One region of the Aeromicrobium sp. CF4.19 genome, then DNA from elsewhere that is predicted to be linked to it. Evidence: predicted binding sites of a transcription regulator. Region 1 holds the regulator's gene; the other holds the start of a gene.

What was found. Region 1 encodes LexA, which represses DNA repair genes until DNA is damaged. Its sites were predicted from a motif close to TCGAACANNTGTTCGA; they were not measured.
Region 2: the regulator LexA is predicted to act here: its motif matches at 1,640-1,655, upstream of ACHAAC_RS01235 (DUF222 domain-containing protein).

The regions. Positions count from the first base shown of each region.
Region 1 covers NZ_JBIMEU010000008.1:122,984-126,390, forward strand. Annotated here, with positions in the region: gene ACHAAC_RS15565 (ATP-dependent DNA helicase) at 1-1,516, shown strand, start outside; gene lexA (transcriptional repressor LexA) at 1,567-2,346, opposite strand; gene ACHAAC_RS15575 (LysM peptidoglycan-binding domain-containing protein) at 2,771-3,112, shown strand; gene ACHAAC_RS15580 (type 1 glutamine amidotransferase) at 3,139-3,407, shown strand, end outside.
Region 2 covers NZ_JBIMEU010000001.1:243,727-247,133, forward strand. Annotated here, with positions in the region: gene ACHAAC_RS01230 (glycosyltransferase family 2 protein) at 1-347, shown strand, start outside; gene ACHAAC_RS01235 (DUF222 domain-containing protein) at 449-1,627, opposite strand; gene ACHAAC_RS01240 (nitroreductase family protein) at 1,810-2,883, shown strand; gene ACHAAC_RS01245 (lysylphosphatidylglycerol synthase domain-containing protein) at 2,883-3,407, shown strand, end outside.

The sequences.
Region 1 (3,407 bases):
GGAGTGGGCCGAGGAGCAGGCCAAGGGCTCGCACGTCGGTGACCGCGACGCCGCCCCGGCGCACTCCGAGCGGGCGTGGCGTCAGGTCAGCGTCAACCACCGGGAGTGCCTGGGCGCCTCTCGCTGCGCGCACGCCCTGGAGTGCTTCGCCGAGCGGGCCCGTGAGGACGCCCAGCAGGCCGATCTCGTGGTCACCAACCACGCGCTGCTGGCCATCGACGCCATCGACGGCGTCCCGATGCTCCCGGAGTACGACGCCGTCGTCGTCGACGAGGCCCACGAGCTGGCCGCCCGGGTCACGCAGGCCGCCACCGACGAGCTGGACGCGGGCACCGTGGAGCGTGCCTCGCGACGCGCGCGGGGGCACCTCTCCGACGAGCGCGGCAGCCGCGCGGTGGACGACCTGACCGAGTCGGCCGATGCGTTGGCAGCGGCGATGGCCGCGACCGACGTCGGCCGGATCGACGCACCCCAGGAGGCCCTGCTGGAGGGGCTGCAGATGGTGCGCGACGCCGCACGGCAGGCACTGTCGGCCTTCGGCAAGGACACGCCCACCGACGCCGAGGACGCCGGCCGCCAGCAGGCCAAGGCGATGCTGGAGGAGGTCCGGCAGGTGGCCGACCGGATGGCCACGAGCCGCGAGACCGAGGTGCTCTGGCTGGGGGAGTCCCGCGGCGGACCACAGCTGCGCGTGGCTCCGATCGACGTCTCCGGCGCGCTGCGCGAGAAGCTCTTCGGCACCAAGACGGTCGTGCTCACCAGTGCCACGCTGACGCTGGGCGGTGGCTTCGACCCGCTCGCCGCGTCGCTCGGTCTGACGTCCCAGCCGGCGGAGGGGGAGTCCACCTGGCAGGGCATCGACGTCGGCTCACCGTTCGACTACACGCGCCAGGGCATCCTCTACGTCGCCAAGCACCTGCCGCCGCCGGGCCGCGACGGGTTGCAGGAGGCCCAGCTGGACGAGATCGCAGCCCTCGTGGAGGCGGCGGGCGGGCGGACGCTCGGGCTGTTCTCCTCCCGCCGGGCGGCAGAGGCCGCGGCCGAGGCCACGCGGGAGCGGCTGCCGGACCTGGACATCTGGTGCCAGGGCGACGCCCAGCTGCCCGAGCTGGCCCGGCGCTTCGCCAAGGAGCCGTCCACCTGCCTGTTCGGCACGCTCAGCCTCTGGCAGGGGGTGGACCTGCCGGGAGACACCTGCCAGCTGGTGATCATCGACCGCATCCCGTTCCCGCGTCCGGACGACCCGCTGATGAGCGCCCGTCAACGCCTGGTGGAGAAGCGTGGCGGCAACGGCTTCATGACCGTGGCCGCCGGCCACGCCGCGCTGCTTCTCGCCCAGGGCGCGGGCCGCTTGATCCGTCGTGGCGACGACAAGGGTGTCGTGGCGATCCTGGACCCACGGATCGCCACGGCCCGCTACGGCAGCTTCCTGGCAGCGTCGCTGCCCCCGATGTGGCGGACCACCGACCGTTCCATCGTGCTCGCCGCGTTGCGACGACTCGACGAGCAGGAGTGAGGTCGGGGTCCGCCTCGGCGGATCAGGGCAGGGCGATCAGGGCAGGGGGATCAGAGTCGGCGCAGGACCGCGGTGACCTTGCCCAGGATGGTGGCGTGGGTGCCGTCGATGGGGGAGTAGTCGTCGTTGTGCGGCATCAGCCAGACGTGGCCGTCGGTGCGCTGGAAGGTCTTGACCGTGGCCTCGCCGTCGAGCATCGCGGCCACGACCTCGCCGTTCTCGGCCGTCGGCTGCTGGCGCACCACCACGAAGTCGCCCTCGCAGATGGCGGCGTCGATCATCGAGTCGCCCTGCACCTGCAGCAGGAAGAGCGTGCCGTCGCCGACCAGTGACGCGGGCAGAGGGAGCACGTCCTCGACGAGCTCCTCGGCCAGGATGGGCCCACCGGCGGCGATCTTGCCGACCATCGGGACGTAGGTGGCGGCCGGGCGGGCGTCACCGATGCCGGTGGCGTCGCCCTCGGACTCATCGGCCGGGCCCAGCGTCTTGCGGGCCTTGAGTACCTCGGGCAGGAAGATCTCCAGGGCTCGCGGTCGGTTGGGGTCGCGCTTGACGTAGCCCAGACGCTCCAGGACGCGCAGCTGGTGCGCCACCGAGGACGTGCTGGCCAGGCCCACGGCCACGCCGATCTCACGCATGCTGGGCGGGTAGCCGTGCTTCTCGATCATCTCGCGCAGGAAGATCAGGATCTTCTGCTGGCGGGCGGTCAGGCCGGTCATCTCATCGACCGGGCCGTCGGGCAGCTCGCGCGGGGAGTTGCGTGATCCCTTGGGACGCCCGCGCTTGGGTCGCGTCTCCTCGGCCTGGTCCGTGGTGGTGTCGTCGCTCATGGCCATACGGTAGCCGCGATCTCGGACACATCCAAACACCTGTTCGAGAGCGTGTCGTGGCCGATCGGACCCCGCGGAGTGGCGGTCGTGCTCGTCGCGACCAGGCCCAGCCGGATGGCCCCGCGCAGCCCTGGGTGCCGAAGGGAGCCGATCCTGCGGGGTCCTCCCGGGTCCTGACACGCCGAGAAGAACATTCTTTCGATCCTTCTTTCGCCGGAATTGCAGGGATTGTGATGGTGTACTCGCCTTCCTGTTCGATTGGGGGCTGCTTTTGTCGGTCGGCTGTCGTAGTGTCGTACACGTGTTCGATCGAACGTCTGTTCCAGTTCGCATCCAGCGGCCCGGAATCGAGTGACATCGCGGAGGTTCGGTCGGACACCCCAAACTCCACACCCCCGTCTCACTTCCCCCTTGGAGGCACCCCATGAGCACCATCTCCCTCACCTCGTACCCGTCCTTCTCCAGCCCGGAGCTTCGGCTCACCCGGCGTGGCCGGCTGGTCGTCCTGCTCGCGGCCCTGGTTGCACTCGTGCTGCTCGCCGTCGCGTTCGGCCCGTCGGTCACCGCCACCGGCGAGCGCGGCGACGTTCCGGCCACCACGGTGGTCACCGTGCAGCCGGGCGAGACCCTCTGGCAGATCGCCGGGGACGCCAACCCGGCCGGTGACCCGCGGGAGACCGTCGACGACATCATGCGGATGAACTCGCTCTCCGGCGCCGGAGAGCTGCAGATGGGCCGCGAGCTGGCGGTGCCGGTCTACGAGTGATCGGTGCGGCCGCGCACAATGGGCGCATGCTCATCCACGTCGTGGCCGACGGCACCGACCGCGAGGGCGGCTACGTCACCGAACGCTTGGCCGCCCTCGGGTTCGAGCTCGGGTGGATCGACCGCGATGCCGTCGTCGCGCACGACGAGCTCGCCCCCGCGGCCATGATGCTGCTGCTCGGCTCGGAGCGCTCGGCGCACGAGCCCCGGTGGGCCGGCCCGGTCGCGGCGGAGGAGGCCTTGGTCCGCTCGTCCCTGCGAGCCGGCACCCCCGTCATGGGGATCTGCTTCGGCGC
Region 2 (3,407 bases), on a different contig from region 1:
CGATCGTCCGCAGCTACCTCATCTTCAAGCCCTACGCGGTCTTCACCACGTTGGCACTGATCTTCCTGATCGCCGCCGCCATCCCGTTCGTGCGGTTCCTCATCCTGTTCTCCACCGGCAACGGTGCCGGCAACATCCAGTCCCTGGTCTTCGGTGTGGGCATGCTCGTGGCCAGCCTGCTGTGCATCGCCCTGCTGGTGATCTCCGACATGCTCCGCACGAACCGCATCCTGCTCGAGGACGCCATGGAACGGATCAAGCTCGTGCAGTACGCCGAGGAGCGGCTGCTGGATCCGCACCGGCCGGACGAGGTCCACGTGGCCCCGGCCGGCCTGCAGCACGACTGAGGTGTCCGGCCCGGCCTTCGACGGGCCCTTCTAGCCGCGGCGAGCTACCCGAGCACGGTGGTCAGGGTGTGGTCATCCGATGCGCTGGTCGTCAGTGCTGGTCAGCCGGCGCGGGGTTGCAGTGGTCTGGTGCGGGCGGGTCGGGGTGTGAGTCGTCGGTTGATCTGGTGTGTGTCGGGGTCGATGGTGATGTGGCCGGCGTGGACGAGGCTGTGGCATCGGGGGCAGAGGCCGATGAGGTTGGCGAGGTCGGTGGGGCCGCCGTTCGACCAGTAGACGACATGGTGGATGTGGACGACGGGTCCGCGGCAGCCGGGGCCGGCGCAGAGGTCGTCTTGGCGGTGCTTGACGGCTCGGCGTTGTGCGGTGGTGCAGAGGCGGATGGCGCGTCCGACGTCCAGGACGGCGTGCTTGCCGCTGGTGAGGATGGGGGTGAGGTCGCTCTCGCAGAGCATCTGTTGGAGCTGGGCGGGGCCGATGGCGCCGAATCCGGCGAGGTGGCCGGTGGTGGTGTCGGGGTTGTCTGCGAGGTCGGTGAGGTCGACGGTGAGGTCCACGTGGGGGCGCACGCCCCTGTCGCGGGGCAGTCCGGAGGCGAGCACGTCGCTGAGGAGCTGGTCCAGGGCGGTGATGCGTCGCTCGCTGGTGGGTCGGTCGTCCTCGGCACACGTCGGCGCGGACAGGGTGTCGAGCACGGTGGCGAACTTCGCTCCGGTGGAGGCGGGCAGGAAGCCGGTGAGGTGGTAGCCGTCGCCGACGGGGCTGAGGTGGACGTCGTGCTTGTTCATGCCGCGTTGCCAGCGGTCGTCGAGGTCGTCGGGGTAGGTGATGTTGCGCAGCTCGCGGGTGGCGGCGCGTAGCTGTTGGGGTTCGGCTGCGGAGGCGAGCTGGAGCATCCAGTCCTGGGCGTCGATGACGATGCCGGCCTTGATGTGCTTGAGCGCGTAGCCGAAGGAGTCGACGTGCTCGAGGCTGATCGTCCCTGCGTCGGCTGCGGCGGCCACGTCGGGAAGGTCGGTGACGGTGCGTCCGGCCCGGATCAGGCGGTGGGCGTCGGCGGCGTCGAGGTGGAGCTGGTCGCGCAGCCAGTTCTTGACGCTGGAACATCCCTCGGCCTCGTGCTCGCCCCGCTCGCTCATCTCGCGCACGAGCCAGACCTGCGCGGCCTGGACGGCGTTGATGGTGCGCTGCAGTGCGCGCAGGGCCTCGGTGGAGGGCGGGAAGGCATCGAGCAGGGCGGCGGTCTCCCGCAGCTCCTGGGCCACCTCCTGCGTCATCATTCATCTAGTATACAGAACAGGTGAGCGATTTCAAGACATTTCCCCCCGATCGTCCGACCCAGTGGGGCGATGCGAATCCGCCTCGATGGCGTCGATGAGCACTGGGGCGCCTGCGGTAGTCTGACGCGGTGCGCCGACGCGTCGCACCGCCTCCCCGTCGTCGACACGAAAGCCGTCGTCCCGTGCTGAACAAGCTCAAGAACTTCGCCAAGGCGATGCTCGCGATCACCTGGATCCGCCGGATCTACGAGCTCGTGAATCGCGTCTTCCTGGAGTCCTTCGGGTCGAGCCGGATCCTGTCACACCTGTACTACACGGCCAGCTTCATCACCTTCAACCGTGAGCAGACCGCCGTGCTGCGGGGCCGGCGCAACTACTACCGCAACAAGTCGCGCGATCGCCGTACCCACGTGGAGCTGCGCCGCAACGTGCACCGCCTGGAGAAGGGGCTCATCATGATGCCCCGGCGCGCCATCTTCGCGCGCGACTACGTCACCGAGACGATCGAGTTCTACGAGCAGGCCGTCGCCCAGCTCGAGCGCGACCCGCAGTCGATGGAGCACAGCGAGATGGAGTGGGCGCACGACGTCCTCACCGATTACTTCCGTGCCGTCGAGCACGGCGACCCGATGATCGACGCCGCGCGGGAGCGCTTCGAGCGGGCCGGCCACGACGCGGAGTTCACCGGCAAGGTGCCCTACATCAAGAAGGCCCTGTCCTCGATCTCCTACGACGAGCTCGACGACCTCGTGATGCAGCGCCGCAGCGTCCGCTGGTTCGAGCAGAGGCCGGTCCCCCGCGAGCTCATCGACCAGGCCATGCTGATCGCCCGCCAGGCCCCCACGGCCTGCAACCGCCTGCCGTACGAGTTCCGCGTGTTCGACGAGCCGGAGCTGGTCAAGGAGGTCGCCTCCATCCCGTTCGGCACGGCCGGCTACTCCCACAACATCCCCGCCGTCGTGGTGGTGGTCGGACGCCTGGAGTCCTACTTCAGCCCGCGTGACCGGCACGCCATCTACGTCGACGGATCGCTCGCGGCGATGTCGTTCATGCTCGGCCTGGAGACGCTCGGACTGAGCTCCAGCGTCATCAACTGGCCGGACTTCGAGCCGCTCGAGCGCAAGATGCAGAAGAAGCTCGACCTCGAGCTCACCGACCGGGTGGTCATGCTCATCGCCGTCGGCTACGCCCATCCGGAGGGGATGGTGCCGTACTCGCAGAAGAAGGAGCTCGACACCTTCCGCCGCTACAACTGATGACCGAGCCGCCCGCGGAGTCCCCGCAGGGCCCCGCGGCACCGAAGGCCTGGTGGAAGCGCAAGGCCTTTCGCACCGCGGTGACCGTCGTGGTCATCGGCGCCGTCGTCGCGCTCTTCACGGTCTCGCTGGTGCGCAACTGGCAGGACGTGCAGGAGCAGGACCTCACCCCCGACTGGCAGTGGGCCGTCGCGATCGGCCTGTTCGCGCTCGCCGTGCCGTGGACCGGCGTGCTGTGGCGCTCCATGCTCCTGACGCTGCAGCCGCAGGTGGAGGTCTCCCGCACCGAGGCGGTCTCGGTGCAGTGCGCCTCCTGGCTGCTGAAGTACATCCCCGGGCAGGTCGGCTCCACGGTCAACAAGGTGCTGTGGGCCGGCCGCAAGGGCATCAACCGCGGCGTCGTGATCATCACCGTCATCTACGAGAACGTCTTCCTGCAGGTGGCCTCCCTCGCTCCGGGTGCGGCGATCGTCGCCGCCTACCTCGGACCAGAACTCTTCGGTGACGAGCCCTACGTCCTCCTG